Regions from separate parts of the Janthinobacterium sp. SUN118 genome, predicted to be linked through region 3. Evidence: predicted binding sites of a transcription regulator. Region 3 holds the regulator's gene; each other region holds the start of a gene.
The links. The regulator LexA, encoded in region 3, represses DNA repair genes until DNA is damaged. The targets are predictions, from matches to a motif close to ACTGTATNNNNATACAGT.

Region 1: O0880_RS06745 (PA0069 family radical SAM protein) is a predicted target of LexA. The motif match lies at 7,734-7,751, and genes of this name have one in related genera.
Region 2: recA (recombinase RecA) is a predicted target of LexA. The motif match lies at 6,518-6,535, and genes of this name have one in related genera.

What each region holds. Positions count from the first base shown of each region.
Region 1 is NZ_JAPUBV010000001.1:1,481,641-1,492,434, reverse strand. It holds gene O0880_RS06780 (NADAR family protein) at 1-405, opposite strand, end outside; gene O0880_RS06775 (uracil-DNA glycosylase) at 444-1,223, opposite strand; gene maiA (maleylacetoacetate isomerase) at 1,426-2,076, opposite strand; gene O0880_RS06765 (fumarylacetoacetate hydrolase family protein) at 2,091-3,119, opposite strand; gene O0880_RS06760 (VOC family protein) at 3,175-3,708, opposite strand; gene O0880_RS06755 (LysR family transcriptional regulator) at 3,834-4,799, shown strand; gene O0880_RS06750 (gamma-glutamylcyclotransferase) at 4,862-5,452, shown strand; gene O0880_RS06745 (PA0069 family radical SAM protein) at 6,529-7,671, opposite strand; gene O0880_RS06740 (DTW domain-containing protein) at 7,800-8,600, opposite strand; gene O0880_RS06735 (methyl-accepting chemotaxis protein) at 8,875-10,650, opposite strand.
Region 2 is NZ_JAPUBV010000001.1:254,748-265,541, forward strand. It holds gene O0880_RS01215 (IclR family transcriptional regulator) at 1-422, shown strand, start outside; gene O0880_RS01220 (6-phosphofructokinase) at 419-1,645, opposite strand; gene O0880_RS01225 (sodium:solute symporter family protein) at 1,762-3,810, opposite strand; gene O0880_RS01230 (DUF4212 domain-containing protein) at 3,807-4,121, opposite strand; gene O0880_RS01235 (sensor histidine kinase) at 4,114-5,652, opposite strand; gene O0880_RS01240 (response regulator transcription factor) at 5,649-6,383, opposite strand; gene recA (recombinase RecA) at 6,586-7,692, shown strand; gene recX (recombination regulator RecX) at 7,958-8,413, shown strand; gene O0880_RS01255 (DUF2889 domain-containing protein) at 8,819-9,529, shown strand; gene sucC (ADP-forming succinate--CoA ligase subunit beta) at 9,608-10,777, shown strand; gene sucD (succinate--CoA ligase subunit alpha) at 10,791-10,794, shown strand, end outside.
Region 3 is NZ_JAPUBV010000001.1:1,240,239-1,251,032, reverse strand. It holds gene O0880_RS05705 (replicative DNA helicase) at 1-55, opposite strand, end outside; gene rplI (50S ribosomal protein L9) at 191-646, opposite strand; gene rpsR (30S ribosomal protein S18) at 674-964, opposite strand; gene priB (primosomal replication protein N) at 980-1,288, opposite strand; gene rpsF (30S ribosomal protein S6) at 1,309-1,695, opposite strand; gene O0880_RS05680 (zinc dependent phospholipase C family protein) at 1,830-4,151, opposite strand; gene lexA (transcriptional repressor LexA) at 4,402-5,037, shown strand; gene O0880_RS05670 (cystathionine gamma-synthase family protein) at 5,123-6,364, opposite strand; gene purF (amidophosphoribosyltransferase) at 6,434-7,957, opposite strand; gene O0880_RS05660 (CvpA family protein) at 7,997-8,485, opposite strand; gene O0880_RS05655 (SPOR domain-containing protein) at 8,506-9,480, opposite strand; gene folC (bifunctional tetrahydrofolate synthase/dihydrofolate synthase) at 9,505-10,794, opposite strand, start outside.

The DNA of each region.
Region 1 (10,794 bases), 240 kb from region 3:
GCGCTCGCCCGTGCCCAGCAAAAACTTGCGCAAGGCGGGCTTTTGCGAGAATTTGGCAAAATTGCCATCGAAGACGATGCCGGCGCGCGCCGCCTCCCACACCTTGGCGTCGAAATTGGCCACCTCGCGCCCCAGCTTTTTCACTTCCGATGGCCGCCCGGCCGCCACGATGCGCGCCTGCACGGCCGTATCGCCGAACAGGGCCGCCTTTTGCGCCATCATGTAATGCTCGGCCGTCGCATACGTCACGCCCGCCAGACTGAACGGCGAGGGAAACCACTGGCTGAAACAGCTTTTATCGGCCACCTGCGGCTGCGCCGGCGTGTGGCCCCAGAAATACAGATAGTCGGGCACGCCGCCGGCGCCTATCCATGCCTTCAATTCTTCAACGTTACTAATTTGCATATTCCCCGGACTTCCGCCAGACAGGCGCCAATTCAAGCTCAAGCACGCAATAGCTGCATCGGGCCAAACAGGGCCTGCATTTCGCCATTGCCGATAAAGGACAGATTATACGGATGTTCGGCCGTCACCTGCGGCAAGGATGCGGCCACCGGCAGGCGCTTGACGAGTTCGGCAATCTTGCCCCACAGCACCAGCTGCGGCAGATCCGCCCCACCCTGCCGCGCCAGCGCCTCGAGCACTACCTGCAGGAAGGGCAGCCAGCCGCGCGCATCCTGCACGGGCGGCACGTGGGCGCGGAACACGAGCGCCGCGTTGAGCAGCAAAAAGCCCTGCTCCGTCATCTTGCGCTGCAGGTCGGGCAAGGTCTGGATCACGCCGCTGCCGGGCAGCAGCGCGGCGGCGGCCACGGGCGCCATGGCGACGCCGGACGTGTCGCCGCCCTGCAGCTGGCCATCGGCCACCAGCAGCATCTTCATGAAGTTGCGCAGCGAGGTGGCGCGGTTGACGGGCTTCGACAGGCCCGTGGCCGACCACAGGCTGCCGACGGCGCCATCCATGAAACACACGCCCGTGGCGCTCTCGGCGCGCGGATATGGCCCCTCGCCCACCAGCACATGGCGCACCTGCGCCAGCGGCAGGGCAAAGGCGGCGAACAGCCGGCCCTGCGTGGGCAGGTAATCGTCGACGGCCAGCGCCGGCAGGTAGGCGGGATCGGCCGCCATCACGGCGTGCAGGCCGCGCAGCAGGATGGGGCGCCAGGAAGCATGCGCCAGGGACAGGGCGTCGGCGATGCTGGCGGGGAGTGTGGGAACGGTCATGGAACTCGTAGTCGATTGCGCAAACGCAAATTGTAGCGCACCGCCAGGCCAACCTTGACGAAAACACAAAGTTACGCCCATGAAGCATGTCACTCGGAGAATAAAAAAGTCCCGGCCTGTTGCCGGGCCGGGACTTGCTTTCGCTTGCGCTTGCTTTGAATCAAGCCCATGGTTCAAAGGGCGGCACCCCGCCTGCTCGACGCTATTCGGCGTCCGGCTGCTGCGACGGATGGGCGGCGGCAAACGCGGGCAAGCCGCTGCAGTGCGCGTGGATGCGCGCCACGCGCGGGTATGGCGCCAGGTCGATGCCGAAGCGCTGCGCATTGAACACTTGCGGCACCAGGCAACAGTCGGCGATGCTGGCGGCGTCGCCATGGCAGAACAGCTTCGTTCCGGCCGCATCGCCCTGGACCAGCAGCGCTTCCACGGCCGCCAGTCCCTCGGCCATCCAGTGGCGGTACCATTCCTGCTTGGCTTCCTCGGACAGGCCCAGCGTATTTTTCAGGTATTTCAGGACCCGCAGATTCGTCAGCGGATGCGCGTCGCAGGCGATCGCCAGCGCCAGCGCGCGCACGCGGGCCCGCCCAGGCGCATCCGCCGGCAGCAGCGGCACGCCAGGGCGCGTTTCATCGAGGTATTCGAGGATCGCCAGCGACTGCGTCAGGATGGCGCCATCGTCGTCGAGCGCCGGCACCAGCGCCGACGGATTGACGGCGCGGTAGGCCGGCAGCAGCTGCTGGCCGCCATCGCGCAGCAGGTGCACGGGGATGCTGTCATAGGCCACGCCCTTCAGGTTCAGGGCGATGCGCACGCGATAGGCGGCCGAACTGCGAAAATAGGTGTACAGCTTCATGGGACGCCCTCCCCTCAGGCGCGCGCGGCACCGGCGTACAGGGCCACGGTCTGCTCGATGCTGCCGAAGATGCTGGCGCCGGCCGCGTCGCGCATCTCGATGCGCACCGTGTCGCCGAATTGCAGGTAGGCCGTCTTCGGCGCGCCATGTTCGATGGTTTCATACATGCGCACCTCGGCCAGGCAGCAGTAGCCCACGCCGCCGTTGTCGATGCTGGAACCGAACAGGCCGCCCTGCTTGTTCGACACGGTGCCCGAGCCAACGATGCTGCCGGCGCCCAGTTCGCGCGTTTTGGCCGCATGCGCCACCAGCTGCGCAAAGTTGAACGTCATGTCTTCGCCCGCATTCGGCTTGCCGAAGGGCTTGTCATTGAGGTCCACCAGCAGCGGCAGGTGCAGCTTGCTGTCAGCCCAGTCGGCGCCCAGTTCGTCCGGCGTGACGGCGACCGGCGAAAACGCGCTGGCCGCCTTCGACTGGAAGAAGCCGAAACCTTTCGCCAGTTCGCCCGGAATCAGGTTGCGCAGCGAAACGTCGTTGACCAGCATCACCAGGCGGATGGCTTTCGCCGCCTCCGCCACGCCGGCGCCCATGGCGACGTCGCCCGTGACGACGGCCACTTCCGCCTCCAGGTCGATACCCCACTCTTCCGACAGGGCGAAGATCGGGTCGCGCGGACCGATGAAACTGTCCGAGCCGCCCTGGTACATCAGCGGATCCGTGTAGAACGAGGCCGGCACTTCCGCGTTGCGCGCCTTGCGCACCAGCTCCACATGGTTGATGTAGGCCGAACCGTCGGCCCACTGGTAGGCGCGCGGCAGCGGCGAGTGGCATAGCGTTGCGTCAAACGGCTGGGCGTCCGGCGCCTGGCCCGCGTTCAGGGCGGCGTAAGCCTGTTCCAGCCGGGGCGCGACGGCGTCCCAGTTGTCGAGCGCCGCCTGCAGGGTCGGCGCGATGGCGGCCACGCGCTGGTACTGGCGCAGGTCGCGGCTGACGAGGATCAGGGCGCCGTCGCGGCTGCCGTTTTTCAGGGTTGCGAGTTTCATGGTTTTCCTTGTGTGGCGTAGTGTTCAGGTGTCGCATGGAGCAGGTTGGCGGCGCTCAGGCGTCGGCCGGCGCGTGCATCCAGGCGGCGTGCTTGGGCGCGCGGCGCGTCTGCGACCATTCTTCCAGCATTTCCCATTTGACGGCGTCCAGTTTGGCCATCATCTCGGGCGTGCCCACATTGGCCGCCAGCTCCAGGCGGTGGCCGTTCGGGTCGAAAAAGTAGATCGACTGGAAGATGGCGTGGTTGACGGGACCCAGCACTTCCACGCCGCCGGCCACCAGGCGCTCCTTGGCGGCCAGCAGTTCGTCCATGCTGGCCACTTCCAGAGCCAGGTGCTGCACCCAGGCCGGCGTATTGCGGTCGCGGTCCATCGGCGGCTGCGTCGGCAATTCAAAGAAGGCCAGCACATTGCCCTGGCCGGCGTCGAGGAAGACGTGCATGTACGGGTCCGGCGCCTTGGTCGACGGCACCAGGTCTTCCGCGATGGCGAGGACGAAATTCATGTTCAAATGCTTGACGTACCACTCGACGGTTTTCTTCGCGTCGATGCAGCGGTAGGCGACGTGGTGGATTTGCTTGATCTTCATGCGGTCTGTCTCCAATGGATGCGCGCGCGGCGCGATGGCTGGCGGTTTTTTCAGTTTTCACCATTAGAATCGAGTTCCAGCTATCATACAAACAATATTTAACCATTGATTTATCGGATTATCTTATGAGCCCCAGCCTGCGACAGATGCGCGCTTTCGTCGCGCTCGCCAAGACCGGCAGCTTCACCCTGGCCGCCGAATACCTGCACGTGACGCAGTCCGCCCTGAGCGGCTTGATCAAGGAACTCGAAAGCGTGCTGGGCGTGCGCGTCGTCGAGCGCAGCACGCGCAGGACGCAGCTGTCGGAAATCGGCCGCGAGCTGTATCCGCTGTTTGAAAAGATGATCGAAGATCTCGACGGCGCCATGGCCGGCATCGCCCAGCGCAAGGCCCTGAAGACGGGCATGGTGCGCATCGCCGCGCCGCAGATGATGGCCTGCACCCTGCTGCCGGAAGTGATCGCCGCCTACCGCGAGGCGCACCCCGACGTGCAGCTGCGCCTGGTCGACTGTCCGGTGGAGAATGTGTCGGCGCGCGTCTTCAGCGGCGAAGTCGATTTCGGCATCGGCCCCGAACGCGACCCGACGGCGGAAATCGGCGCCCAAGTGCTGTTCGAGATGCCCTTCGTGCTGGTTTTCCCCGAGCAGCACCCGCTGCAGCAGAAAGAGCGGGTCACCTGGGCCGATGTGGGCGACTACCCGTTCATCTCGCTGCAGGGCCAGTTCACGGAGCGCCTGCTGCGCGACATGCACGGCAGCTTCCGCGACCTGTCGCTCAATCCCTACAACGAAGTGACCTTCATGACGACGGCGCTGGCCATGGTCAGCGCCAACCTGGGCATCACGGTCTGCCTGCCGTACGCGGAACCGATGGTCAAGCTGTACAAACTGCACATGCGCGCGCTGCACGAGCCGGAACTGACGCGGCGCTTTTTCGTGTACACGAAGACGGGACGTTCGCTGTCGCCGGCGGCCGAAAGCTTCATGGCCTTCCTGTTCCAGTTCGTCGAGACGCACGAGTGGAATGTGGGAGCGAACGGCGGCGCACGCGACGCCCTGCCTGCGGGCGGCGCGGCCGGCGCACCTTTATAATCCACCATCGCCCTCTCACCGCTTACGCCATGACCCAGCCTGCGCACAACGACCTGTCGCCCATCGACGCCGCCACCATCGCCATCAACCAGCGCATGAACACCTTCGACGGCCACGCACAAGTCTGGCTGTTCGGCTATGGCTCGCTGATCTACAAGGCCGATTTCCCCTACCTCGAGCGGCGTCCCGCCAGCATCAAGGGCTGGACGCGGCGCTTCTGGCAAGGTTCGCACGACCACCGCGGCACGCCGATGGCGCCGGGCCGGGTCGCCACCATCGTGCCGCAGGCGGGCGCCGTGTGCGACGGCATGGCTTACCTGATCACGCCCGAAGTCTTCGCCCACCTCGACCACCGCGAAAAGAACGGCTATTTGCGCCTGGCCACCGAGATCACCTTCGACGATGGCAGCAAGGTCGACGGCCTCGTCTACATCGCCAATGAAGAAAACGCCGCCTTCCTGGGCGCCGCGCCCGAACTCGACATCGCGCGCCAGATCGCCCGTTCGGCCGGCCCCAGCGGCCCGAACAGCGACTACCTGCTGCACCTGGCCAGCGCCCTGCGCGAACTGGGCAAGAGCGACCCGCACGTCTTCGCCATCGAGCAGCATTTGGCGCAGATCAAGGACGGCACGGCAGACAGTGCCGGGAACTGAAACAACAAAACCAGGGGCAGTCATCTGATACAGCTAACGCGCCATCATAGCCAAACGGGCTGCTAAACGGAAAACTGGAGCCTGCCGCCAGGGAATTCTCCAAAGATGATCCGGAACAACACACGAGGCACGTGGCCAGATAGCCTTCGACACCACGCTGCAAATACTGACGGCTGCCCTCAAAAGCGGCGACCTGCCCTAGGTCCTGGAAGACGCGATCGCGCAGCACGTGGCCGTCGCTCATATGATCACCATGCTGGCAGACTGCTGCACCGCCACTCCTGCCTGCCGCCTGTACTACCTAGCCACCGGCAATCGATGCTTGCGCTATCGGATCCAAAGATCGAAATTCAGCAGCACGATTCCTACGCCGAAATAAAATTCCAATATTTATCAAGCCTTCACTATTGAGCTACTTTTGTTGCAGAAGCCCTAAGTCTCATCGTTTTATTTATATACAAGCTGTCCTGCATATTAATGAATGTTAAGGTGGCAACTCCCTCAGCCATCATGCTCACTTATGAAACCTATTTATGTTGCTCTTATGTTTTTGGGTCTGACTGGTTGCGCAACATCGGAGAAATTTTCTGCAAAGATGGACGGATTCATCGGTCAGCCTGAGATATCCGTGATATCGACGTATGGTATACCCCAAAGCAATTACACTCTACAAGATGGATCACGTGTTATTCAATACACCCGTGGATCAGATATTATGCTGCCTGGCGCCATCACGGTGCAGCCGGTAACAACTAATACAAGCGGAAATCTAACGCTCAATCAAGGCATCCGACAAACAACTGGAAACTACGCACAACAATCCACGACCTATGTTCAGAGCCAAGGGCCAGCAAGCAATATTTCTTTTTCGTGCACGGTAATGTTCACACTAGATGCGAATGGGATCGTAAGGCGTTGGAGTGCAAAGGGGAACCATTGCATCTCCCAATAATCATGATCAAACAATGTCGAAATGTAGTTAACCCATGACAAAAAAATGCCGCCAATTACCACTCAAGCGATGCGTTTTCTGATCTTCTCATAATTGTTACCATCCAGTTCTATATTGATTTTCCCTAAAACAAATCCAGCTGCCCCGCATTGCTCCCTTTCGCCTTGGCGCCCAGCGGCGGCACCACCAGCGGACGGCGGAACTGGGTGCAGTCAAGCTGCTTGAAACGGCCTCCCCTGCCATGCAGACCCAGGCGGTGCACGGCCTTCTCGAAGCGCTGGCGGATGAGGTCGGCCCATACGCCCTCGCCCTGCATGCGCGTGCCGAAGGCGCTGTCGTAATCCTTGCCACCACGCATTTCGCGCACCCTATTCATCACGCGCTGGGCCCGTTCCGGGAAGTGCGCTTCCAGCCATTGCTGAAACAGGGGACTCACTTCCCACGGCAGGCGCAGCACGACGTAATGGGCGTGGATGGCGCCCGAGTCGCGCACGGCTTCGAGCAATTGCTCGATTTCCGGTTCCGTCACGAAAGGAATGATGGGGGCGATGCTGACGCCCACGGGAATGCCCGCGTCCGTCAAGGTGCGGATCGTGCGCAGGCGCCGCGCGGGAGCGGCAGCGCGCGGTTCCAGCGTGCGCGCGATGGCCGGGTCGAGCGTGGTGACGGTGACTGCCACGGCAGCCAGGCGCTTGGCCGCCATCGGCGCCAGCAAGTCGATGTCGCGCTCGATCAGCGAGGATTTGGTGATCAGCGCCACCGGATGCTCGCATTCGTGCAGCACTTCCAGCACGCGCCGCGTCAGTTGCCGCTCGCGCTCGCACGGCTGGTAGGCATCCGTGTTCACGCCCAGCGCGATCGGCTCCGGCACATAGGACGGCCTGGCCAGTTCGCGCCGCAGCAATTCCGGCGCATTCACCTTGGCATAGATGCGGCTTTCGAAGTCGAGGCCCGGCGACAGGCCCAGGTAGCTGTGCGTGGGACGGGCAAAGCAATAGATGCAACCATGCTCACAGCCCCGGTACGGGTTCAGGGACACATTGAACGGCAAGTCGGGCGAAGCGTTGCGCGTGAGGATGGTGCGCGCCTGCTCGTCGCTGACCTGCGTCTTCCATGGCGCGACGCCCTCCCCTTCAGCGTCCGCGTCCGCGCCAGCCACGCCCCAGCCGTCATCGAAGCCGTCGCGCGCATGCACTTCGTAGCGTCCTTGCAAATTTGATACGGCGCCACGCCCCTTCAGGGCTTTCAGCGACTGGGGCGGCAACATGGCTTGCCCGGCGAAACTGTCATCATGCTGTGGAATGATTGCTTTCATGAACGGCCCCATCAACTGTATATACGTACAGTATACTATGCCGCTCGCGGGGCAAGATCAAGGGCTGCCGTGATGCTCTTTCAAGCTTTTTCACCGTGCGGTATGACATAACTCAACTGCTGCGCGACAAAACCGTCAAATGCCGTGATCAAAGGAACAAAACGCGGCGCGTCCTGCTCTAACTGCATCAGGGCATAGCAAGTCGCTTCCAGGGTCGACAACTGGTCTGGTGCGTGCGCCTTGCGGATCAGGTAGTGGGAGGCTGGCGTATCGCGCAACGGCAGGCGCGGCATTTGTTGCAACAGGGGATTCAGGTACAGCATCTTGCGGCTCTTGCGCCATGTGCCATCGAGCACCACCAGCCGCAGCTGTGACGGGTCCAGCAAGGTAGCCGGATCCAGTGCGGGCGGCGGTGCGATGCCCAGCGAACGGTCGCCGGGCGTGTCTGGATACAGCAATACGTTTTGTTTGCCAGCCAGCAATGTGGCGAGAGTGCCGGGGGCGAACTGCTCTCCGGTCAGCAGGCGGCTGTTGGGCAGGCTCAGGTGCAGCAGGCGGGCGCTGCCCTTGGCATTGTGTACCTCCAGCGGGTGCTGGAGAATCAGCACGTCCACCGCGTGGGCAACGGGGGAAGTCCAGCGGCAGATACAGCTGGCTGCGGCGCGCAGGCAGACCGGACAGCGTGCGCGTTTGGCTGGGTCGGTTTGCCTGGTGGCGTCAGCTGGCCTGGTGACGTCAGCTGGTCTGGCAGCTTGCGTCGGGGATGGCGCCACGGCTTGCGCCAGGGGGGGCGCCAGTTTGCTGACGTCCGCTGGTTTGGCGGCGCCCACTTGCGTGGCGGCCGGCGTCTGGGAGGATGGATGGTTGCTGCTGGTGGTCATGGCGGAGCACGTTCGCGGGGTTCTTCAAGCCGCGATTGTAGCGCCCACGCCATGCCGGCGGAAATCTTGGCGCGAGGTACAGTTTAAAACAACTGTAAAACAACTGCTAACCAAACGACTGCTAACAAGCACTGGCAACAAGCACTGCCAGCAACTGCTAGCAACCGCTGGAAACTGCCAGCAGGCGATGCACGCCAACTCGATTCAAGCCAACGGCTTAGCACCGCCTAAAACACTTAAACACTTAAAACAACACTTAAACACTCAAAACCGCTTAAAACTCTTCCCACTCGTCGGCGCCCGAAGCGACCGGCGCGCGCGGGGTGCTGGTGCGCGCCGCGTCCGGCCTTGCTGCCTTTGCCGGGCCGCCAGCGGAGTGGGCGACGAAACTGGCGGCGGAGCCCGCGGCGCCACCGGTCACGGCCCGCCGCGCGGCGGACTTGACGGCAGGCCTGGCAACAGGCTTGGCGGCAGGACGGGCGGACACGCTCGCCGACACATATTGCTGCGTAGCATCGAGCTTGAACAAGCCCACCACGTCGGCCAGCTTGGCGGCCTGCTCCTGCATGGATTCGGCCGCCGCGGCCGCCTGCTCCACCAGCGCCGCGTTCTGCTGCGTCACCTGGTCCATCTGGCCGATGGCCTGGTTGACTTGTTCGATGCCGGCGCGCTGCTCGTCGCTGGCGTCCGTGATCTGGTTCATGATTTGCGTCACATGGCTGATGCTTTGCACGATTTCATCCATCGTGCGGCCCGCCTTGTCCACCAGTTGCGAACCAGCCTCGACCTTTTGCACGGAATCGTCGATCAAGCCCTTGATTTCCTTGGCCGCCGCCGCCGAGCGCTGCGCCAAGTTGCGCACTTCGCTGGCCACCACGGCAAAGCCCCGGCCCTGCTCGCCGGCCCTGGCAGCTTCGACGGCCGCGTTCAGGGCCAGGATATTCGTCTGGAAGGCGATGGCGTCGATGACGCTGATGATGTCGACGATCTTGCGCGAGGAATCATTGATCGAGCCCATGGTGCTGACCACTTCCGACACCACCACGCCGCCCTTGCTGGCGATTTGCGAGGCGTCGATGGCCAGCTGGTTGGCGCTGCGCGCATTGTCGGCATTGAGTTTCACGGTCGAGGTCAGCTCTTCCATGGACGAGGCCGTCTCTTCCAGCGAGCTGGCCTGCTCTTCCGTGCGCGAAGACAGGTCGAGGTTGCCGGCGGCGATTTCGCTCGACGCCGTGCTGATGGAATCCGTGCCGGCGCGCACCTGGCCGACGATGCCGACCAGCTTGTCATTCATGTTCTTCAGCGCATGCATCAATTGCCCTGTCTCGTCGCGGCTTTCCACCACGATATGGCTGGTCAGGTCGCCGGCCGAGACGGCTTCAGCCACTTCCACGGCGCGCGTGATGGGGCGCGTGATCGAGCGCGTAATCCAGTAGGCGCAGGCGATGCCCAGCAGGATGGCGGCCACGCCAAGCGAGATCAGCAGCATGCGGCCGTTTTCATAGCGCGAGCGGATCTGCGCGGCCGTTTCGTCGAGCAATTTGGCTTCCAGCACTTCCAGTTTCTTCAGCGACGCCAGGTAAATGTCGCGCTTGACGGCCATGTCGCCTTCGTACAGGCGCTTGCCCAGCTCCAGGTCGCCTGCGTTCTTGGCCTTGAACACGTCCTTGCGCACTTCCGTGTATGCCTTGCGCGTACTCAACACTTCCTGGTACAGCGCCTGCTCTTCGGCGCTCAGCTGGCTCTTGCCGATATCGTTCTGGATTTCCGTGGCGCGCGCGGACGAAGCTGCCATTTCCTTCTCGAACTGTTTCTGGTGCTCGGGGTCGCTGACCTTCCAGGCGGCGGCCGTGCGCGCCGCATTGACCTCGATGACCTTGGTCCACTCGCCGATCAGGCGCTCGTTGCGCACCTTCACGTTGACCAGCTGATCGGTTTCCTTGCTGGCGCTTTGCATCTGCACGATGCCCACCACGGTCAAGGAAGTCAGCAGCAGCAATACGGCGGCAAAGCCACCACCGAGACGCACGCCAATCTTGAGGTTTTTCATTGCGAGATTCCTATCTGAAAGAACAATGCACGGATGCCGCCGGTCAGATACCGCTACAACTCACTATAGCAAGCATTTGCCGCCAGACAATCGCGAATGGGACTGGGGGACGCAGTTCTGCCCGGCGCCATGGCGCCGCACACG
Region 2 (10,794 bases), 990 kb from region 3:
ACAGGGTGGAAACGCAGGAACCGCTGCGCCTGCACCTGGTGCTCGGTACGCGCGCGCCCATGCATTGCACGGCCAGCGGCAAGCTGTTCCTGGCGCACATGTCCTTGCTGGAGCGGCGCGAGCTGCTGGCCATGCTGCGGCTGGAAGCGCGCACGCCAAAGAGCATCACGGATCCCGCGCTGCTCGAGCGCGAGATCGTGCGCATCGCCCGCCTGGGCATCGGCATCGACGACGAGGAATTCGTGCACGGCATGGTGGCCGTGGCCGTGCCCATCTGCGCTGCCGACGGGCGCATCGTGGCGGCCGTCGCCTGCCACGCGCCCGTGGCGAGAAAGTCCGTGGAACAGTTGATGCAGCACGTGCCGCAGCTCAAGGAGGCCGCCGTCAAGCTGCGGCCGCTATTGCTGGCGGAAAGCCACTAAGGCTTCAAGACTTTCGCTACTTTGGCGGCGCGCAGGCGGAAGGCGTCCGGCATGCCGGAACCGAGCAGCGGACGCAGGTAGAGCCTGAAAGCATCGGTCACGTCCGTGCCGCTGGCGCTGATGAACTCGTCTTCCATGGTGCGCGTCTTGCCCGCCACGTCCGACAGGGGCAGCAATGCATAGTCGACGGAATAGAAGCCCGTGCGCTTGATGGCGACGGAACCGTCGCGCTCGCCCCACATGGCGAACTGCACGGCCTTTTCGCCCACTTCGCGCGCCTCGCGCTGGTCGACGTCGGAAACGCAGCCGATGAAGGAGCGCTGCAAATAGCCGAAGGTGTCGCCGCGCACGCGCTTGATGCCGAGCTTGGACTTGATCTCGTCGCACAGCAGGTCGGCCAGCGCGCCCGTGCCCGACAATTGCACATTGCCGTGCGCATCGCGCTCGACCTCGTTGCCCACCTGTTTGGCCAGCAGGCTGGCGATCGGCTCGCCCGAGGCATCGTGGATGCCTTCGGAGACGGCGATCACGCAGCGCCCGTACTTGGCATACGCGGCCTTCACGTCGGCGAGGAAGTTTTCCAGCACGAAGACGCGCTCGGGCAGGTAGATCAGGTGCGGGCCATCGTCGGGGAACTTCTTGCCCAGCGCCGAGGCGGCTGTCAGGAAGCCCGCGTGGCGGCCCATCACCACGCCCACGTAGACGCCAGGCAGGGCGGCGTTGTCGAGGTTGGCGCCGGCGAACGCCTGCGCGACGAAGCGCGCGGCCGAAGGAAAGCCGGGCGTGTGGTCGCTGCCCACCAGGTCGTTGTCGATGGTCTTGGGAATGTGGATGCAGCGCAGCGGGTAGCCGGCCTTGTGCGCTTCCTCGCTGACGATGCGCACCGTGTCGGACGAGTCGTTGCCGCCGATGTAAAAGAAGTGTTCGATCTCGTGCGCGCGCAGCACTTCGAAGATTTGCTGGCAGTAGGCGATGTCGGGCTTGTCGCGCGTGGAGCCGAGGGCGGACGAGGGCGTGGCGGCCACCAGTTCCAGGTTATGGCTGGTTTCTTGCGTCAGATCAACAAACTCTTCATTGACGATGCCGCGCACCCCGTGCAGCGCCCCATACACGCGCGTGACGTGCTGGAAGCGCCGCGATTCGAGCACCACGCCCACCAGTGACTGGTTGATGACGGCGGTGGGGCCGCCCCCTTGGGCGACAAGAATTTTTCCAGACGGCATGGGATTTCCTCGTAAGTGGAACGGCCCTCCAGCCTACTCCTTTTTTGCGGCTGTGCCGTCTTTTCCCATAAGTCTGTTGAGACATTGTTTTGCATCCCCCAGCCCTCGGTGCATTGTTATTCCGGCGCGCGGATATGCTCGACCAGTCCCGTGCTGCGGCGTCCCGGCGCCGGCGTCAGCCAGCTGACGAGGATGGCGGCGGCCAGGCCGGCCGGCACGCCGAAGATGCCGGCGGAAATCGGTGCGATATGCAGCCATTGCCCGGCTGCACTGCCGCCCAGCATGGCGCTCGTGTGCAGCATGTAATACAGGCACACGCCGAAGCCTGCCAGCATGCCGGCCAGCGCACCCTGGTAAGTGGTGCGTTTCCAGAACACGCCCAGCACGAGGGGCGGGAACAGGGTCGAGGCGGCCAGCGAGAAGGCCACGCCCACCAGCGACAGGATGTCGGCCGGTTTTTGCGAGGCCGCGTAGGCGGCGATGAAGGCCACGGCCAGCAGCAGCAGTTTCGAGATCGTCACGCGCTTCTGCGTCGATGCGGTGGGATCGACCACCTTGTAATAGATGTCGTGCGAGAGGGCGTTGGAGATGGCCAGCAGCAAGCCGTCCGCCGTCGACAGGGCGGCGGCCAGGCCGCCCGCCGCCACCAGGCCGGATATCACGTAGGGCAGGCCGGCGATCTCGGGCGTGGCCAGCACCAGCACGTCGGCGTCGATGGAAATTTCCGCCAGCTGCACGATGCCGTCGCGGTTGACGTCGACGATGCTGATCAGGGGGCTGAGCTTGTCCACGTTGGCCCAGTACGATACCCATGTGGGCAGGTTCGCGTATTGCGTGCCCACCAGCGCCGAGTAAATGTCGTACTTGACCAGCACGGCCAGCGCAGGAATCGTGAGATAGATCAACAAGATGAAGAACAGGGTCCAGAACACGGAGACGCGCGTTTCGTGCACGGAGGGCGTGGTGTACGATCGCATCAGGATATGGGGCAGGGCGGCCGTGCCCAGCATCATGCAAAACACGAGGGCGAGGAAATTGTTGCGCTTGATGTCGGATTGCGCGCGGTCCGGCGCGGGAAACGGCAGCGCGTGCGGCGTGATGGGCTCGGCGCGCTTCTGGTTGTGCGCTTGCGCCGTTTGCCACAGCGCGCGCGCTTCATCGGGACTTTTCGGATAGGCGATCAGGCTGCGTTCCGCGTTGCGGATATCGAACAGTGAGGCATTGCGCTGGCGCAAATTGTCGAGCTGGCGCTGGGCGGCCAGGTGGCCTTGTTCCCAGGAACCGGGCAAGCCGTCGATGCGCGCCTGGTAGCTGATGGCGCGCTGGCGGAAGATGGCGCGCACCTCGTTTTCCTTCGGATCGGCCTCCAGCACGTGCTCGCGCGCGCTCAGTTGTGGCAGCACCTTGCCATACGCGATCTGCGGCACGGGATTGTCCGCATGCTTGACGGACAGCCACATGGCGGGAATCAGAAAGGCGACGAGGATGATGATGTATTGCGCCACCTGCGTCCAGGTGATGGCGCGCATGCCGCCGAGAAAGGAGCACACGAGTATGCTGGCCAGGCCCAGGAAGATGCCGACGGAAAAATCCACGCCCGTGAAGCGCGAGGCGATCAGGCCGACGGCGTAGATTTGCGCCACCACATACGTAAACGACACGATGATGGTGGCGGCCACGGCCACCACGCGCACGGCGGCGCCACGCCCGTCCGCGCCGCTGCCGTAGCGGGCAGCGAGGAAATCGGGGATCGTGTACTGGCCGAACTTGCGCAGGTAGGGCGCGATCAGCAGCGCTACCAGGCAATAGCCGCCCGTCCAGCCCATGATGAAGGCCAGGCCGTCGAAGCCATTCAGGTACAGGCCGCCCGCCAGGCTGATGAAGCTGGCGGCCGAGATCCAGTCGGCGGCCGTCGCCATGCCGTTGAACATGGCCGGCACCCTGCGCCCCGCCACATAGTATTCCGTGACGTTCGAGGTGCGGCTGATGACGCCGATGGTGGCATACAGGCTGATGGTGGCGAACATGAACAGGTAGCCGATCCAGACGCGCGGCATGCCTTCCTGCTCCAGCACCGTCAGGGCCAGCAGGAAGGCGGCGAAGCCGCCGGCAAACAGCAGGTAGTAGTGGCACAGCCGGCCAAAGAAGGTACGCTGGCCGCTCATGTTTGCTCGCTGGCATGGAAGGCCCGGTCCAGGCGGCGCATGCGCCAGGCATACACGGCGATGATGGCCAGGTACACGAGCGAAGCGCCCTGGGCCGCCATATAGAAGGGCAGCGGCCAGCCGAACAGATTCAGATGCAGCAGTTCGCGCGCATAAAACACGGTCAGAAAGCCTGTCAGCAGCCAGATGAGCAGCAAGACGGCCGTCAGGCGCCGCGTCCTGAGCCAGTGCGCATCGAGGCGCTGCTGCAACTCGGGACTGGGCGCGCGCGACGGCCGCGCCGGCGCGGCAGGGGGAACCGGCTTATCCATATGTGATGTCATCCTCTTCGGGCGCTTCCGGCAGCAGCAGGGCTATGCATAGGCGCAACAGCGTGCCCGGCAGCTTGGGCGACTGCGCACGCGGATTATTGAAAATGTCGACTTCGGCGCCGTGCTGCTGGGCGATTTCGCGCACGATGGCCAGGCCCAGGCCACTGCCGTCGGCATTGCTGCCGAGAATGCGATAAAAGCGTTCGAACACGTGCGCCCGCTCGGCTGGCGGAATGCCGGGGCCCGTATCCTCCACTTCCAGGATGGCCAGCTCGAGGGTGCTGCGCACGCGCACCGTGACGCTGCCGCCGGCAGGCGTGTAGCGCAGGGCGTTGTCGATCAGGTTGCTCAGCAGTTCGCGCAGCATGATGGCATTGCCGGAAATTATGATCGGGTACGCTGCCTGCTCGAAGCCCAGGTCGATATGCTGGGCAAACGAGGCTTGCACCCAGTCCTGCACCACGCCGCGCGCCAGTTCGCTCAGTTCGATCGGTTCAAACGCCGTGCCCGCCTGCGGCTGGTTTTCCGCGCGCGCCAGGGCCAGCAGCTGGTTCACCAGCCGCGTGGCCGCCTCCGAACTTTTGGCCAGCTGCAACAGCGAGCGGTGGATCTCGTCGTGGTCGGTCTGGCGCAAGGCCAGCTCGGATTGCATGCGCATGCCGGCCAGCGGCGTCTTCATCTGGTGCGCCGCGTCGGCGATGAAGCGCTTCTGCATGTCGATCGACAGCGACAGACGCGCCAGCATGTCGTTGAGCGAACCGACCAGTGGCGTGATTTCCTCGGGCACCTGGCCCGATTCGATCGGCGACAAATCGTCCGGCGGCCGCGCGCGTATGCGTTCCTGCAACTGCGCCAGCGGCGACAGGCCGCGCGCCAGGGCAAACCAGACCAGGGCCAGGATCACGGGCAGGATGATGAACTGCGGCAAGATCACGCCCTTGATGATTTCATTTGCCAGCTGCGCCCGCTTTTCCAGGGTTTCGGCCACTTGCACCAGGGCGCGGCGCGGTTCGTCGTCGGTGCTGGCCGGCATGTCGAGATAGCTGAAGGCCACGCGCACGGGCGTGCCATGGATGGTGTCATTGCGAAACAGCACGGTGCCGCTGCGGTATTTGTCGGGGTCCTGCGGCGGCGGCAAGTCGCGGTCGCCGTCGAGGTATTCGCCGCGCTCGCCCAGTACCAGGTAATACAGGGTGTCGACATCGTCGCCGCGCAGGAAGTCGCGGCCCGTGTTGCTGGCGTTCTTGTCCGGCTGGCGGCGCAGCATGGCGCCATCGGCCTGCTTGACCTGCTGCGTCAGCACGGTGACGCTGTCTTCCAGTGCATGGTCGAACGGTTGATTCGCGATGCTCTTGGCCACCAGATAGGTGATGGCGATGCTCATCGGCCACAGCAGCAGCAGGGGCGCCAGCATCCAGTCGAGGATTTCGCCGAACAGCGAATGCTCGATGGTGTCATCCTGTTCCGTGGTGGGCGGCTCGAACCAGTCGTCGTCCGCCGCCTCGTCCGCGGGCGCCTCGCGGGCCTTCACTTGGTGGCGGGACCGCTGGCAGGGGCGGCCGCCTCGCCCGCTTCGGCTTGCAGGCGCGCCGCTTCCGAATATTTTTCCAGGCAATAGCCGAGGCCGCGCACGGTGGCGATGCGCACGCCGCCCACCTCGATCTTCTTGCGCAGCCGGTGCACATACACTTCGATGGCGTTGTTCGACACCTCTTCTCCCCATTCGCACAGGTGGTCGACCAGCTGCTCTTTGGAAACGAGACGGCCCGTGCGGCCCAGCAGGATTTCCAGCAAGCCCAGTTCGCGCGCCGACAGGTCGAGCATCTGGTCGTTGATGTAGGCGCTGCGTCCCACCTGGTCATAGCTGAGCGGACCGTGCTTGATGATGGTGGCGCCGCCGCCCGCGCCGCGCCGGGTCAGGGCGCGCACTCTTGCCTCCAGTTCCGACAGGGCGAACGGCTTGGCCATATAATCGTCGGCGCCCAGGTCGAGGCCGTTCACACGTTGCTCGATCGAATCGGCGGCCGTCAGGATCAGCACGGGCAGCAGCGAAGCGCGCGCGCGCAGGCGGCGCAGCACTTCCAGTCCCGACATCTTCGGCAAGCCGAGGTCGAGGATCAGCAAGTCGAATTCCTGGGTGGACAGGGCCGTATCGGCTTCCTGTCCGTTCTTCACGTAGTCGATGGCATAGCCGGACTGGCGCAGCGAACGGGTCAGCCCGTCAGCCAGCACGCTGTCATCTTCGGCAAGTAAAATACGCATGGTCAGGCTTCCTCGGCTTGCGACGGTAGAAGCTTGTATTGTGTTTCATTTTCCGCAAGGTGGCGAGTTTTTGTGAAAAACAAGGCTTGTATTGATCTGTTTCAAAACAAATCCACGTTCCGCTTGCATTGATCACTGTTTTTTTATACAGTAGTGTCTGTAACGAATTTAACCCACGCGCTCACCCAGGCTGAAAGAACATATGGACGATAAAAAAGCTGTAGTACCCGCATCGGAAAAAGCCAAGGCGCTCGCCGCCGCACTGGCGCAGATCGAGAAGCAGTTTGGCAAAGGTTCGGTCATGCGCATGGATGCCAGCGCACCGATCGAAGAAGTGCAAGTCGTGTCGACCGGTTCGCTCGGCCTGGATATCGCGCTGGGCGTCGGCGGCTTGCCGCGCGGCCGCGTGGTGGAAATCTACGGTCCGGAATCGTCGGGTAAAACCACCTTGACCCTGCAAACCATTGCAGAAATGCAAAAACTGGGCGGCACCTGCGCCTTTATCGATGCCGAGCACGCGCTTGACGTCGGCTATGCGCAAAAACTGGGTGTAAATCTGCATGAATTGCTGATCTCGCAACCGGACACGGGCGAGCAGGCGCTGGAAATCTGCGACGCCCTCGTGCGCTCGGGCAGCGTCGACCTGGTGGTCATCGACTCCGTGGCCGCACTGACGCCACGCGCCGAGATCGAAGGCGACATGGGCGATTCCCTGCCGGGCCTGCAAGCGCGTCTGATGTCGCAAGCGCTGCGTAAATTGACCGGTTCCATCAACCGCACGAACACCCTGGTCATCTTCATCAACCAGATCCGCATGAAGATCGGTGTGATGTTCGGCAGCCCGGAAACGACCACCGGCGGCAATGCGTTGAAATTCTACGCTTCCGTGCGCCTGGACATCCGCCGTACCGGCTCGATCAAGTCCGGCGATGAAGTGATCGGCAACGAAACCAAGGTCAAGGTCGTCAAGAACAAGATCGCGCCGCCATTCAAGGAAGCGCACTTCGACATCCTGTACGGCGCCGGCACCTCGCGCGAAGGCGAAATCCTCGACCTGGGCTCGGATGCCAAGATCGTGGAAAAATCCGGTTCGTGGTACAGCTATAACGGCGAACGCATCGGCCAGGGCAAGGACAACGCCCGCGCCTTCCTGCAAGAGCGTCCGGCACTGGCACGCGAGATCGAAAACAAGGTCCGCGCTTCGCTGGGCGTGCGTGAACTGCCGCCGCTGGCCGCTGAAAAGCCGGAAAAAGCGGATAAAGTCGCCGACAAGGCGGCCAAGGCTGCGGAAGCGAAAGCGGCCGAGTAAACAGGCAACTTAGCAGGCAACTCAGCAGGCAATTTAGCCGGCAACTCAGCAGGAAAATTGGCTGGCAGGCCAGTTGCTGCGGCAGGGGCCGCTTCCGGGCTGGTCCTGCCGCGGCAGGATGGCGGCCCCTTGCGCCGCAGCTTGCCGGGCAAAAGATCTACAATGAATGCCGCCTCGCGCCCGTGCGCCAGGCGGCATTTGTATTTTGGCGGTATGTTTGACGATATATCTGTGGTGTTGATGTGATGGACGATAGGGTGGAATGATGGCAGCGGTACAGTTGAGCCTGAAGGGCAGGGCGCTACGCTTCCTGTCGATGCGTGAACACAGCCGCATGGAATTGCGGCGCAAGCTGCAGCGCCATGCGCAGGAAGGCGACGATGTGGAAGCCTTGCTCGACAGCCTGGAGCAGGCCAACTGGCTGTCGCAGGAACGTTTTTCCGAATCGCTGATCCATCGCCGCTCGGCGCGCTTTGGCAACAGCCGCATCATGGCCGAGCTGCAAAGCCATGGCATCGGCGGCGAGGCGCTGCAAGAGCTCAAGGCCGGGCTGGCCGAAGGCGAGGTGGCGCGTGCCTGCGAGGTGTGGCGCCGCAAGTTTGGTGTAGTGGCGCAGGATGCCGAGCAGCGCAGCAAGCAGATGCGCTTCCTGATGCAGCGCGGTTTTTCCCAGCGCGCCGTGCAGGTGGCCTTGAAAGGCCTGGAGCCCGAGGACGACTAGCCGAACCGGCGTGGTTCGCACGGTACGCGCACCGCACCTTGCTGCGTCGCCACCCCGCTCCGGGCCGCTGCTCGTATGCTGGCCGGCGGGCCGGTCTCGGCTGTGTTCCATCTGCAACAGTCACGGTCCTGTCCGTGCCGGCGCTGGCGGGCCGGTGCCGCCGCGTATCATTATCTTCCTGCTAATGCCGTTTGCCTTGCTCATCCGCTGGTCGGATGGCGGCGTATTGTTGCACTGCGCATCGTTCGTCGGGCCAGCCCAGCCGCCTGCCGGGGCGATGGGCCAGTTTGGCGCGGCGCATGGCGAGATCGGGCCATATCTATCATCACCATGCGTGATAACAGCGTCAATTTCCATGTGAATTCTTTATGCTTTGAAATGTTTTTATCAAAGCAATGAAAAATTATGTTGCGGCGCAACCGGCGTCCAGTGTGCTACACTTTTAGGGTTTTTGCGGCGCCGCAGGTGCGGTTGCTGTTCGTAGAAGCTGCGAACGGCGTGCTTTATGCACATGGCTGCTTACTAAATTTTGGCCGCGCAAGCGGCATCGGTCTTATGCCCCTGTCAACTCCCGTATCCCGGCGCGCCCTACGGCACTCCCGCGTTATCGACGTCCAAGCGTATCTGCGCGACGACGGCCTGTGGGATATTGACGCCCGTATCACCGATATCAAAAGCTATGACGCGACCCTGGCCTCCGGCCCCCGTCCCGCCGGCGCTCCCCTGCATGACCTCCATTTACGCATTACCGTCGATCGCGAACTGACCATTGTCGAGGCCGAAGCTGCCTCCGATGCCGTGCCGTATCCCGGTTTTTGCGATACCATCGGCCCCGCCTACAGGGCGCTGATCGGTCTGAATCTATTGAAGAATTTCCGCCGCGACTTGAAACAGCGCCTGGCGGGAATCGCCGGCTGTACCCATTTGACCGAACTGGCGCAAGTCTTGCCGACTGCAACGGTTCAGGCATTTGCCGGCGATGTCTGGTCGACCCGTGACGGTGCGAATGCTGACTTGTCGCATGAAAAGCCGTTTCAACTCGACAAATGCCACGCCCTGCGCACCGATGGCGGGGCAGTTGCACAGTATTACCCGCGCTGGGTAGCCAAGGCGTGACCCCGGCGCTCTGTTTTTCCTGTTTTTTTTGCACCACTAACCGTATTTTTACAAATCAGTATCAGAAGGGAAGCCAGCATGAAAATCCATGAGTATCAAGCCAAAGAAATCCTCCGGCAGCACGGAGTGACGGTACCACGCGGTATTCCGTGCATGTCCGTCGACGAAGCCGTCAAGGCTGCGGAAACCCTGGGCGGTCCGGTATGGGTCGTCAAGGCGCAGATCCACGCAGGTGGCCGCGGCAAGGGCGGCGGCGTGAAAGTGGCAAAATCGATCGAACAGGTCAAGGAATACGCCGACCAGATCATGGGCATGCAGCTGATCACGCACCAGACCAGCGCCGAAGGCCAGAAAGTCAACCGCCTGCTGGTGGAAGAAGGCGCCGACATCAAACAAGAACTGTACGTTTCGCTGGTCACCGATCGCGTCACCCAGAAAATCGTCCTGATGGCTTCGTCCGAAGGCGGCATGGACATCGAAGAAGTGGCCGAGAGCCACCCTGAGAAGATCCACCACGTCACCATCGATCCGGGCGTAGGCCTGACCGATGCCCAGGCAGACGACATCGCCGCCAAGATCGGCGTGCCTGCCGGTTCCATCGCCGACGCCCGCGTCAACCTGCAAGGCCTGTACAAAGCGTACTGGGAAACCGATTGCTCGCTGGCCGAAATCAACCCGCTGATCGTCACCGGCAGCGGCAAAGTCATCGCCCTCGACGCCAAGTTCAACTTTGACCCGAACGCCCTGTTCCGTCATCCGGAAATCGTCGCCCTGCGCGATCTGGACGAAGAAGATCCAGCTGAAATCGAAGCGTCGAAATTCGACCTGGCCTACATCTCGCTCGACGGCAACATCGGTTGCCTGGTGAACGGCGCCGGCCTGGCCATGGCCACCATGGACACCATCAAGCTGTTCGGCGGCGAGCCAGCCAACTTCCTGGACGTCGGCGGCGGCGCCACGGCAGAAAAAGTGACCGAAGCGTTCAAGATCATGCTGAAAAACCCAGGCCTGAAAGCTATCCTGGTGAACATTTTCGGCGGCATCATGCGTTGCGACGTGATCGCCGAAGGCGTCATCGCCGCGGTGAAAGCCGTTTCGCTGAACGTACCGCTGGTCGTGCGCATGAAGGGCACCAACGAAGACCTGGGCAAGAAGATGCTGGCCGATTCCGGTCTGCCTATCATCGCAGCCGACACCATGGAAGATGCAGCCAAGAGCGTCGTTGCCGCTGCTGCCGGTCAAGCTTAATTAAGGAATCAACATGT
Region 3 (10,794 bases):
TCGAATGCGGCGGAATACGGAGGGAATCCAGTTGCGGATCAGAGGGGGCGTTCATGGCGCGAATTATACCCGCTTCGGCGTGTCGGCAAAAATAAAGGGCTGAAATTGAGCGAAAAAAAGGCCACAAAAAAGCCGGGCGAACCCGGCTTTTCATAGTGCGGCAACGCTTGCGGGCCAGGCCCGCAGACGATTACGCGTTCGCGTCTGGTACGACAGCGATAACGACTTCCACGACCACGTCGGTGTGCAGAGCAACCGAAACGTTGTGCTCGCCAACGATCTTCAGCGGGCCGGTAGGCATGCGGATTTGTGCTTTTTCAACAGCAAAACCTTGCTTGGTCAGCGCTTCAGCGATGTCGAAGTTGGTGACGGAACCGAACAGACGGCCATCGACGCCAGCTTTTTGAGCAACTTGAACGGTCAGGCCGCTCAGTTTTTCGCCCTGGGCTTGCGATGCGGCCAGTTTGGCGGCAGCAGCTTTTTCCAGTTCGGCGCGCTTGACTTCGAATTCAGCCACAGCGGTTGCCGTAGCACGACGTGCCAGGCGTTGCGGGATCAGGAAGTTACGTGCGTAACCGTCTTTGACTTTGACGACTTCGCCGAGGTTACCGACGTTAACAACTTTTTCTAACAGAATGATTTGCATAGTTCTTCTCCAGGAATATCTGACCGATTAAGCGTGGTGCAGATCGGTGTATGGCAGCAGCGCGAGGAAGCGGGCGCGCTTGATTGCGGTGTCGACTTGGCGCTGGTAGTGCGCTTTGGTACCGGTCAGGCGTGCTGGCATGATCTTGCCGTTTTCCTGGACGAAGTCTTTCAGCGTGTCGACGTCTTTGTAGTCGACTTGCTCAACGTGAGCTGCCGTGAAGCGGCAGAACTTCTTACGTTTGAACAAAGGGTTTTGCTGTTTGCGTTTTTCTTTAAGCTTGAGCTTATTTTTGTCGAACTTTTTACCGAATGCCATGTCAGGCTCCTGTATCTAAAATGCGCTAGTCGGGGTGACTGCACTAAAATCAATGATGTGAAACACCAAACTCTTGCTGTTGCGGCTTTTCCTGGCCAGGAAACCCGTGAACTGATATACCCCGCCCAAGCTTGCCTGGCTGAACCGGCCTGAGATTTCGCCAGCGGCAAGCGCGGCAACATCAAACTCGGTCAAACGGGCAATTCCTGCTTCCATCTGCTGCGAACTGTGCTGCAATACTGCATTCACAATCGGCAGCCCTGCCGGGGTATAGCGCAATATTTCGCGCTCGGCAATGATGGCGGTTACTTGTAGCTGGTTCAGCGCACGATCCTGGTCAAGAATTAAGCTGCTGCGGCTGGAGCGGCTGCTGGTGCTTCGGTGCGGTGGCTTTTGGCCGCGTCTTCGCGTTGTACCGATTTCATCATCGGCGAAGGAGCTGTTTCAGCTTTCTTCATTTTAACGGTCAGGTGACGCAACACGGCATCATTGAATTTGAATGCTGTTTCCAACTCGACCAGGGTCTCGTTGTCGCATTCGATGTTCAGGCAGATGTAGTGTGCTTTAGGCAGCTTTTGGATCGAGTAAGCCATTTGACGGCGGCCCCAATCTTCCACGCGGTGAACCGAACCGCCGCGGGTGGTTACGCTGGCTTTGTAGCGTTCGATCATCGCGGGCACTTGCTCGCTTTGGTCCGGATGGACGATAAAGACTATTTCATAATGACGCATGCAAACTCCTTCAGGTCGGATTGATAATCGCCCACCCCGGCGTCAAGACAGGTGTGGGAAGGTCAGCCGGAGAGTATAGCCGGTTTTACGCCAACGATCAAGCCCCCGCGCATGCTGGCGCGGGGGCCTGGCCGCTAGTCCAGCAGCAACTGCAGCACCGGCATGATCTTGGTGCCCTGGCAAGCCTGGTCCGCAGCGCTGTCCGGGAACGGATATCCGCTGCAAGGACGGTAAGGATAGTCACTTGGCAACAACGCCGAAAAGCCCAGCTCGCCAGCCACGTCGACACCGGACGACAGCGGCCCCTTGAACAAGCCGCGGAACAGCGCGCTGCGCACGGCGGGACGCCATGGCACGAAACCGGCCGGGGCGGCGTAGGACGCCGGCTGCGCATACGGCGCGCCCACGGCGTTCGGACGCGGCGGCGGCACGGCCATCCACTGGTGATTGCCGTCGATGCTGGCGATGGCGTCGGCGATGACGTTATCGGTCTGCGCAAACACGGAGCGCCCCGCTTCCGGCGCCGCCCCAGCAAGTTGCCCCAGCACCACCAGGCCCGCCGTATCGAGCAGCGACAGCTTGGCCAGCACGACGGCGTTATAGGCCACCGCATATCGCTGCGGATCGAAGGCGCCGTCCGTCACGCGCATCTCGGCGCGCACGCGCGCGGCAAGGTCGGGAATCATCAGCAGATTCTTGTCATTATGGCGCTCGGGGCGGCTGAAATAGTCGTTCAGGGCGGCATCGTCCATGTCCTTGCTGAACAGCGCCAGGATATCCTGCAATTCGCGCGGCAGCAGGCGGTCGAAGATTTCCGCCACCAGGCGATCCTTGGCGCTGGCAATCTGCTCGTCGCGCCAGGCGCGGATCTCGGAAGGCGTCGGCAAGCCGAGCAGGTCCCCGGCAAACGCCAGGTCCTCGGCCAGCTTGAGCGCCCGGTCCACCGCCCAGACCACATTCCTGGCGCCGTCGCGCAGCTCGCACCCGGACAGCTCCTGCGCCACACCGAGAATGCTCATGTGATAGCAATCGAACCAGCGCGACAGCGGCTCGGTCGCGCTGGCCGCCCGGTCCGTGGAATTGAGCAATGACTGGCTCGTCGCCTTCACATATTCACGCATGGCAACATCGACATCATTGCGCCAGCCTATCAGCGGCCCCTTGATCGGCGACGTGTTCTGCCCCATGCGCTGGCTGAAATCAATGGCGGCATTGCTGACGATCTGCACCAGCTTTTGCGATGCCACCGCAGCATCGCGCACGGCGATACTGGCCTGCAACAGCTGCTGCCGCTTGGCCGCCAGCTTGCCATTGAGCGAGCCCAGGGCCGCATTGACCGAGCCATTGATGGAGTCGATCACATCGTTTGCTTTTTGACATGCACGATGGCCGAACGGATCCTGCCATTCTTTCGGGCAACTTGCCTTGCGGCGCAACTCGCTTTCCTTGCTGGAAATCTGCAGGTGCAGCTGGAGTATCTCCTGCTCGACACTGAACACGGTCTGCGTGGCCTTCTTCACGCCGCTGAACAGGGCATCGTCAAGATGCTGCGTGGCATTGACCAGATCGTTTGCCAGGGACTGGATGCGGTCCTCGCCCGCCTGTACCTTGGGGATGATGACATTGGCCTTGTCGATGATCTTTTGCGCGTCGTTCGACGACAGCGCCACGCCCCAGTTCGACGCAAACAGCCGCACGACCGCGACGTCGAGCTGGTTCCACGCAGGATTGGCCACCATCGCGTCGATGGATTTGCGGTAGGCATGGTAGGCCGCCAAATGCCGTCCATACTTGCCGCGGCTGTATTGCTCCTGCACCGTATCGTTGAGCACCAGCGTGTCGCGCACAAACGTGCCGAATGCATCACTGGGCTTGATCAAGGCGCGCACGGCGCCAAGCTGCTTGCCCGTGTGGTCGCGCAACGGCGGCGTCAGCCTCCCGATAAAGCCCTCGAGAGCAATATGCCGCTGCTCCACCAGCGTTTCATCGGCCAGGTCAAAGATGTCTCCCGCATACTGATTGACATACGTGTGGGCGAACATGTCGGCCGAGGCATGCCCCAGGTAGCCATAGGCGTATGCCGTGCCCGCGGCGTTACCCCTGGCGCTGTTGAGCAGGAAACGCAGCCAGTCGTTGGTCTTCCAGCCGTCTTCGATGCCGGGATGGACGATGGTTTGCCCGACGAGAATGTCCGGCGCCGAGTCGGGACCTATATTCCCCAGCAAGAACTCCGTCTGGTTCGCCAGGATGGCACTGCGCACATGCGCGGGCACTTCGAGGGTGACGGGCTTTCCCTGCAATACAATAGTGATCTTGCCATCGTCCGCCAGATCGTTGATGACCTGCTGCCCCACCCAGACATGCGTGCCCAGGGTAAAGGCGCACGCATTCCCGGCAAATAAGATGCCCAGCAAGCCAGCCAGCAAGGTGAAACGCTTACCACATCGGTCGATCATGGAATCCTTTTATAGTTTTACGGATGAAGAGAGGCACACATGGCCCGGATGCCACATTGCCAAAAAAATATCATGCGCATACTAGCAGAGAAAATTGCAAATTGGCAATAAATTGAAGTGATCGCGCCAGGAACAAGCCGATCGTTGAATTATTTTGCGAAATGGTGAAATTGGGCTTGCATAGTCGGCGATACTGTACAAAAATACAGACTGTTCATATAGACAGCATTTTAGTATGCACCCACCGCTCATGATCAAGCTGACAGCACGACAAGAACAAATCCTGAACCTGATCAAGGACGCGATTGAAAATACGGGCTTTCCTCCCACCCGCGCCGAGATTGCCAATGAATTGGGTTTTAAATCGGCCAATGCGGCCGAAGAGCATTTGCAGGCCCTGGCCCGCAAGGGCGCGATCGAGATTTCGCCGGGCACGTCGCGCGGCATCCGCCTGATCGGCGCGGCGGCCGAAACGCTGCCATCGAAGGTGCCGGCGGCCCTGCTGATGTCGCTACCGCTGATCGGCCGCGTGGCGGCCGGTTCGCCCATCCTGGCACAGGAAAACCTGGAAGCGAGCTACAACGTCGATCCTGCCCTGTTCTCGGCCAAGCCCGACTTCCTGCTGAAGGTGCGCGGCTGGTCCATGCGCGACGCCGGCATCATGGATGGCGACTTGTTGGCAGTCAAGAAGGTCGACAGCGCCAAGAATGGCCAGATCGTCGTCGCCCGCATCGGCGACGAAGTCACCGTCAAGCGCTACAAGAAGACGGGCTCCGTCATCGAACTGCTGCCGGAAAACCCCGATTTCAAGGTCATTACCGTGTCGCCCGAAGACGAATTCGCCCTGGAAGGGCTGGCAGTTGGCTTGATGCGCAGCTGGCATTGATTTTTCCTGGCAGCTGTCGCACGTAAAACGCAAAAAGGGCCGCAACAGTCATGCTGTTGCGGCCCTTTTTTATCGCCCGGGCGTTTTATGCCTCCAGCGCATTACGGAAATCCTCGAGCAGATCCGCCTCGTCCTCGATGCCGACGGAGACGCGGATCAGCGATTCGGCGATGCCCATGCTGGCGCGGCGCTCGGCGCCCATCTCGTAAAAGATCGTGTGGGCAACGGGAATGATGAGGGTGCGCGTGTCACCGAGGTTGCTGGCCGGGATAGCCAGGTTCAGGCGATTGAGGAAATCGAAGCAGTCGATGCCGTCTTTCAACTCAAAGCTGAACAGGGAGCCATAGCTGCGGAACAAGTCCGTTGCCAGCGCGTGCTGCGGATGCGAGGCCAAGCCCGGATAATGCACGGCAGCCACGCGTGGATCCGCCTGCAGCATGGTCGCCAGCGCCAGGGCGTTGGAGCAGGTACGGTCCATGCGCAAGGCCATGGTTTCCGCGCCGACGGCGATATGGTGCGCCGCTTCCGGTCCCAGCGAGGCGCCGAAGTCGCGCAAGGCCTTGGCGCGGATTTGCGCGATGCCCCACTGGGCCGGCGCCGCCTTTTTATAATTGTCAAAGATGTTCGGATATTGCGTCCAGTCGAACACGCCCGTGTCCGTCAAGCTGCCGCCCAGTGCATTGCCGTGGCCGCCGATGGACTTGGTCAGCGCATTGACCACCAGGCCCGCGCCCACCGCTTTCGGACGAAACAAATACGGCGTCGTCATGGTGTTGTCGACGATATACAGGATGCCTTTTTCGCGGCACAACTCGCCGATCTTCGCCAGGTCGGCGATCTGCGTGCGCGGATTGGCGATGGTTTCGACAAACACGATGCGCGTGGCCGGCGTGATGGCGGCCGCCACGTTGGCCACATCGGTGGCGTCGACAAACGACACGGCCATGCCCTGCCCCGTCACCGTCTGCCACAGGCTGTTGGTGTTGCCGAATAGAAAAGCCGACGACACGACGTGGTCGCCCGCGCGCAGCAGCGCCTGCACGACGGCGCCGATGGCGCCCATGCCGGTGGCGAAGCACAGCGTGGCCACGCCGTCCTCCATCTTGTTGACCTTGTCTTCCAGCGCGGAAACGGTCGGATTGCCCTGGCGGCCGTAGCGGAAGCCGGGCTCCTTGCCCTGGAACACGGAAGCGAGCTGGCGCGCATCGCCGTAGCCGAACGCGACGGACGTGTGCACGGGCTTGTGCAGCGAACCGTGCTCGATGCCCTTGCGACGGTCGTTATGCAGGATGGTGGTGGTAAAGCCGTAAGTCTTGTTGTCGCTCATGGTCGGGTGGTGCGCAAGGCAGTGAAAAAGTCAGACAAAAAAAAGCCCGGCGCAGGCCGGGCTGGACGATTATGCTTCCGTCGTCGCCAGGTTCAGGTTCAGCTGGGAACGCGGCGTATCCTCGGGCGCTGCCGCCTTCGGATGGTGGCGCGCGTACTCCAGGCGGTCCAGGTATTCCTGCGACACGTCGCCCGTCACGTACACGCCATCGAAGCACGACGCCTCGAAACTGGTCAGGGCCGGGTTGACGTCGGCAATCGCCTGCTTCAGCGCGCCGATATCCTGGTACACCAGGTAATCGGCCGTGATTTCGCGGCACACTTCTTCCGTCGTGCGGCCATAGGCGATCAGTTCGTCGCGCGTCGGCATGTCGATGCCGTACACGTTCGGGTAGATTACCGGAGGCGCGGCCGAGGCGAAGATGACTTTCGTCGCGCCCGCTTCGCGCGCCATCTGCACGATTTCACGACTGGTGGTGCCGCGCACGATGGAATCGTCGACCAGCAGCACGACCTTGTCCTTGAACTCGGACGGGATCGCGTTGAGCTTCTGGCGCACGGATTTCTTGCGCGCCGCCTGGCCCGGCATGATGAAGGTGCGGCCGATGTAGCGGTTCTTGATGAAGCCTTCGCGGTACTCGATGTTCAGCGCCATGGCCAGCTGGATGGCGGCCGGACGCGAGGAATCGGGGATCGGCATGACCACGTCGATATGCACGCCGGGCAATTCGGTGCGGATCTTTTCGGCCAGGTATTCGCCCATTTTCAGGCGCGTGGCGTACACGGAAGCGCCGTCGATGACGGAATCGGGACGGGCCAGGTAGACGAACTCGAACACACACGGGTTCAGGCTGGCGTTGTCGGCGCACTGGCGGCTGTGCAATTGCTTGTCGGCATCGATGAAGACGGCTTCGCCGGGGCCGATGTCGCGCACGAAGCGGAAGCCCATGCCTTCCAGGGCTACGGATTCGGACGCGATCAGGTATTCGGCGCCCTGCTCCGTTTCATTGATGCCCAGACACAGCGGACGGATGCCGTGCGGGTCGCGGAAGGCCAGCAAGCCCACGCCGGCGATCTGCGCCACGGCAGCGTAGCCACCCTTGACGCGACGGTTCAGCACGGTCACGGCCTTGAAGATGGCGTCCGGGTCCAGGTTCAGGCCCGTCGTCGCTTCCTGGATTTCATGCGCGAGCACGTTGAGCAGCACTTCCGAGTCGGAATCGGTATTGATGTGGCGGCGGTCGTTCTTGAACATTTCCTGTTTCAACTGTTCCCAGTTGGTCAGGTTGCCATTGTGCGCCAGCGTGATGCCGAACGGCGCATTCACATAAAACGGCTGTGCTTCCTCTTCGCTCGACGAACCGGCCGTCGGGTAGCGACAGTGGCCGATACCCGTTGTGCCTTGCAGCGAACGCATGTTGCGCGTACGGAAGACGTCACGTACGAGGCCGTTGGCCTTGTGCATGGAAAACATACTGCTGTGATTGGTCGCAATCCCTGCCGCGTCCTGGCCGCGATGTTGCAAGAGCAACAATGCGTCATAGAGCAATTGATTGACAGGTTGATGGGAAACGACGCCGACGATGCCACACATGGTGTGCTCCTAAACTGTGCTACTGATTTTAAAAAAATTTCAAAATTTCACATGCTGCGCGTAGGCGGCAGGCAGATAAGGCTTGATGGCGCGCGCGCCCTGTTCCGCGACCGGGCTGAGCAGCGCGTTTTTCCAGAGTGGCTGCTGCGGGATGGACGTCATGCCACACAAGATGACGGCGGTCAGCACGATCACAAGGCCCCGCGCCAGGCCAAACAGGCTGCCCAGGGTGCGGTCGGCCAGGCTCAGTCCCGTCACCTTGACGAGCGCATCGACCGTCATGGACAGCAATCCCATCAGAATGCGCACGCCGATGAACAGCACCACGAAAGCGAGCAACAGGCGGATCGCTTCGCCCGGCACGGCTTCCGGCAGGAATTTCGCCAGGGTGGCGCCATACGCATTGGCAATGACGAAAGCCACGATCCAGCTGACCAGCGACAGTATTTCCTTGACCAGGCCACGCATCATGCTGATCAGCACGGACGTCACCAGCACGAACAGCACCAGGTAATCGAAGATCGTCACGCGCGTTCAGCCTTGCATCATCACGCCGGCACCAGGCTACCGCCCAGGCCCAGCTTTTGCAGCTTGGCGCGCGTCTTTTCCGCATCGTCGCGGCTGCCGAACGGCCCCACTCGCACGCGGATGCGCTCGCCTGCAGGGCTGGAGACTTTCTGCGTGTACGACTTGATGCCCGCTTCGCGCAGTTTTTCCTGCAATTCGTCCACCTTGTCCTGCGTCGCCAGGGCCGCCACCTGCACCACGAACTTGCCGCTGCCGGCGTCGTGCGCCTTCTCTTGCGGCTTGTCCAGCGGCTTGCCTTCCAGAATCGCCAGGGCGCGCGCCGCATCGTCGGCAGACTGCGCCGGCTTGGCCGGTTTCGCTTCGGGCTTGGCTTCCGGCTTCACTTCATGCTTGGGCTCGGGCTTGGATTCCGGCTTGGGTTCGTGCTTCGGTTCCGGCTTCGCTTCATGCTTCGGCTCGGGTTTCGGTTCGGGCTTGACGGGTTTCGGTTCCGCTTTCGGCTCTACATAGGCGGGCTTGGCCGGCACGGGCTGGGCCGTGGCCAGCACGGGCGCCGGAGCAGGTTTGGCTGCCGGAGGCAGCGGCGCATCGACGATTTCCTCGGACTGGTCGAGGCCATTGTTCGCTGCCGACGCCTGGGCCGGCACGGCCTGCACGGGAGCGGGCGCGGGCGCTGCGGCGACCTTCTCTTTCGACGGAATGTCGATGGCGATATCGTTGACGGGCGCCTTCGGCTCGGAGTCGAGCAGCATCGGCAAGCCGACGGCCACGCCCAGGGCCAGGGCGATGGCCCCGACCAGGCGGCGGCGCGCGCGTTTCTTTTCAGGCAAGACCGGATCCGGCGCTTCCTTGCCGCCACGGCGCGAACCACCGCCACCGGCAGTGTTGGCGGCGCGCTTGCGGGTCGGCGACTGTGCTTCGCCAGGGACATAAAAGCCGCTGTCTTCGCCAGAGGATTCTTGCTTGTTTTTAAACAGTTTCGAGAACAAGCCCATGCGTGATTTTCAGTCGAGTGCGTTTCAGTGAAGTGAGGATTTTCGGGCCTTCATCACGCCGGCAACGGTGAGGAAAGAACCAAAGACCACAATTCTATCATTCTCACCGGCCCGGCTCATTGCATTTGCAAAAGCTTGTGCCGGATCATCGAAAATAGACACAGTATGTTCGCTGCTGTCGGGCTTATCTTCGAGCATGATTTGCACCTTGGCCACCAGTTCCGATGCCGTGGCCGCGCGCGGCGAAGGCAGGCCCGTCAGGCACCAGTGGTCGACATGCTCGGCCATCGCGGCCAGTACGCCATCGATATCCTTGTCCTGCATGGAACCGAAGACGGCGTAGGTGTACGGGTGGAAACCCATATTGCCCAGGTTCTGGTTCAGCGCCGAGGCCGCGTGGGGGTTGTGCGCCACGTCGAGGATCACGCTGGGGCGGCCTGGCAAGACCTGGAAGCGGCCCGGCAATTCCACCGTCACGAGGCCCGTGCGCACTTCCTGCGCACCCACCGGCAGTTTCAGCTTCAGCACTTCCAGCGCCGCCAGCACGGCCGTCGCGTTGAGGATCTGGTTGGCGCCGCGCAAGCTCGGGTAGGCCAGCGAATTGCGGCGCTGTTCGCGCCCGCCATAGTTCCACTGCTGCTTGTCGCCCGAATAATTGAAGTCGCGGCCCATCAGCCACAGGTCGGCGCCGATGGCTTCGGCATGGTCGATCAGCGACTGCGGCGGCACGGGGTCGCTGCAGATGGCCGCCTTTCCCGGACGGAAGATGCCGGCCTTTTCAAAGCCGATGGCTTCGCGCGTGTCGCCCAGGTAATCCGTATGGTCGATATCGACGCTGGTGACGATGGCCACGTCGGCGTCGATCACGTTGACGGCGTCCAGGCGCCCGCCCAGGCCCACTTCCAGGATGGCCACGTCCAGCTTTGCTTGCGACAGCAGCTGCAAAATGGCCAGGGTGGTGAATTCAAAATACGTCAGTGGCGTGTCGCCGCGCACGGCTTCAACAAAGTTGAAGCTGGCGACGAGCTGTTCGTCGCTGGCCATCTCGCCCAGCACGCGCGCGCGCTCGTTGAAATCGAGGAAATGCGGCTTGATGTACAGCCCCACTTTGTAGCCGGCACGCAACAGCACGGATTCCAGCATGGCGCAGGTGGAACCCTTGCCATTCGTGCCCGCCACCATGATCACGGGGCAGGTAAAAGCCAGCTGCATGCGCGCCTTGACGGCTTGCACGCGGTCCAGGCCCATGTTGATCTGGGTTTCCGAATGCCGGGTTTCCAGCATGGCGAGCCAGTCTGGCAGGGTGATGGGGAG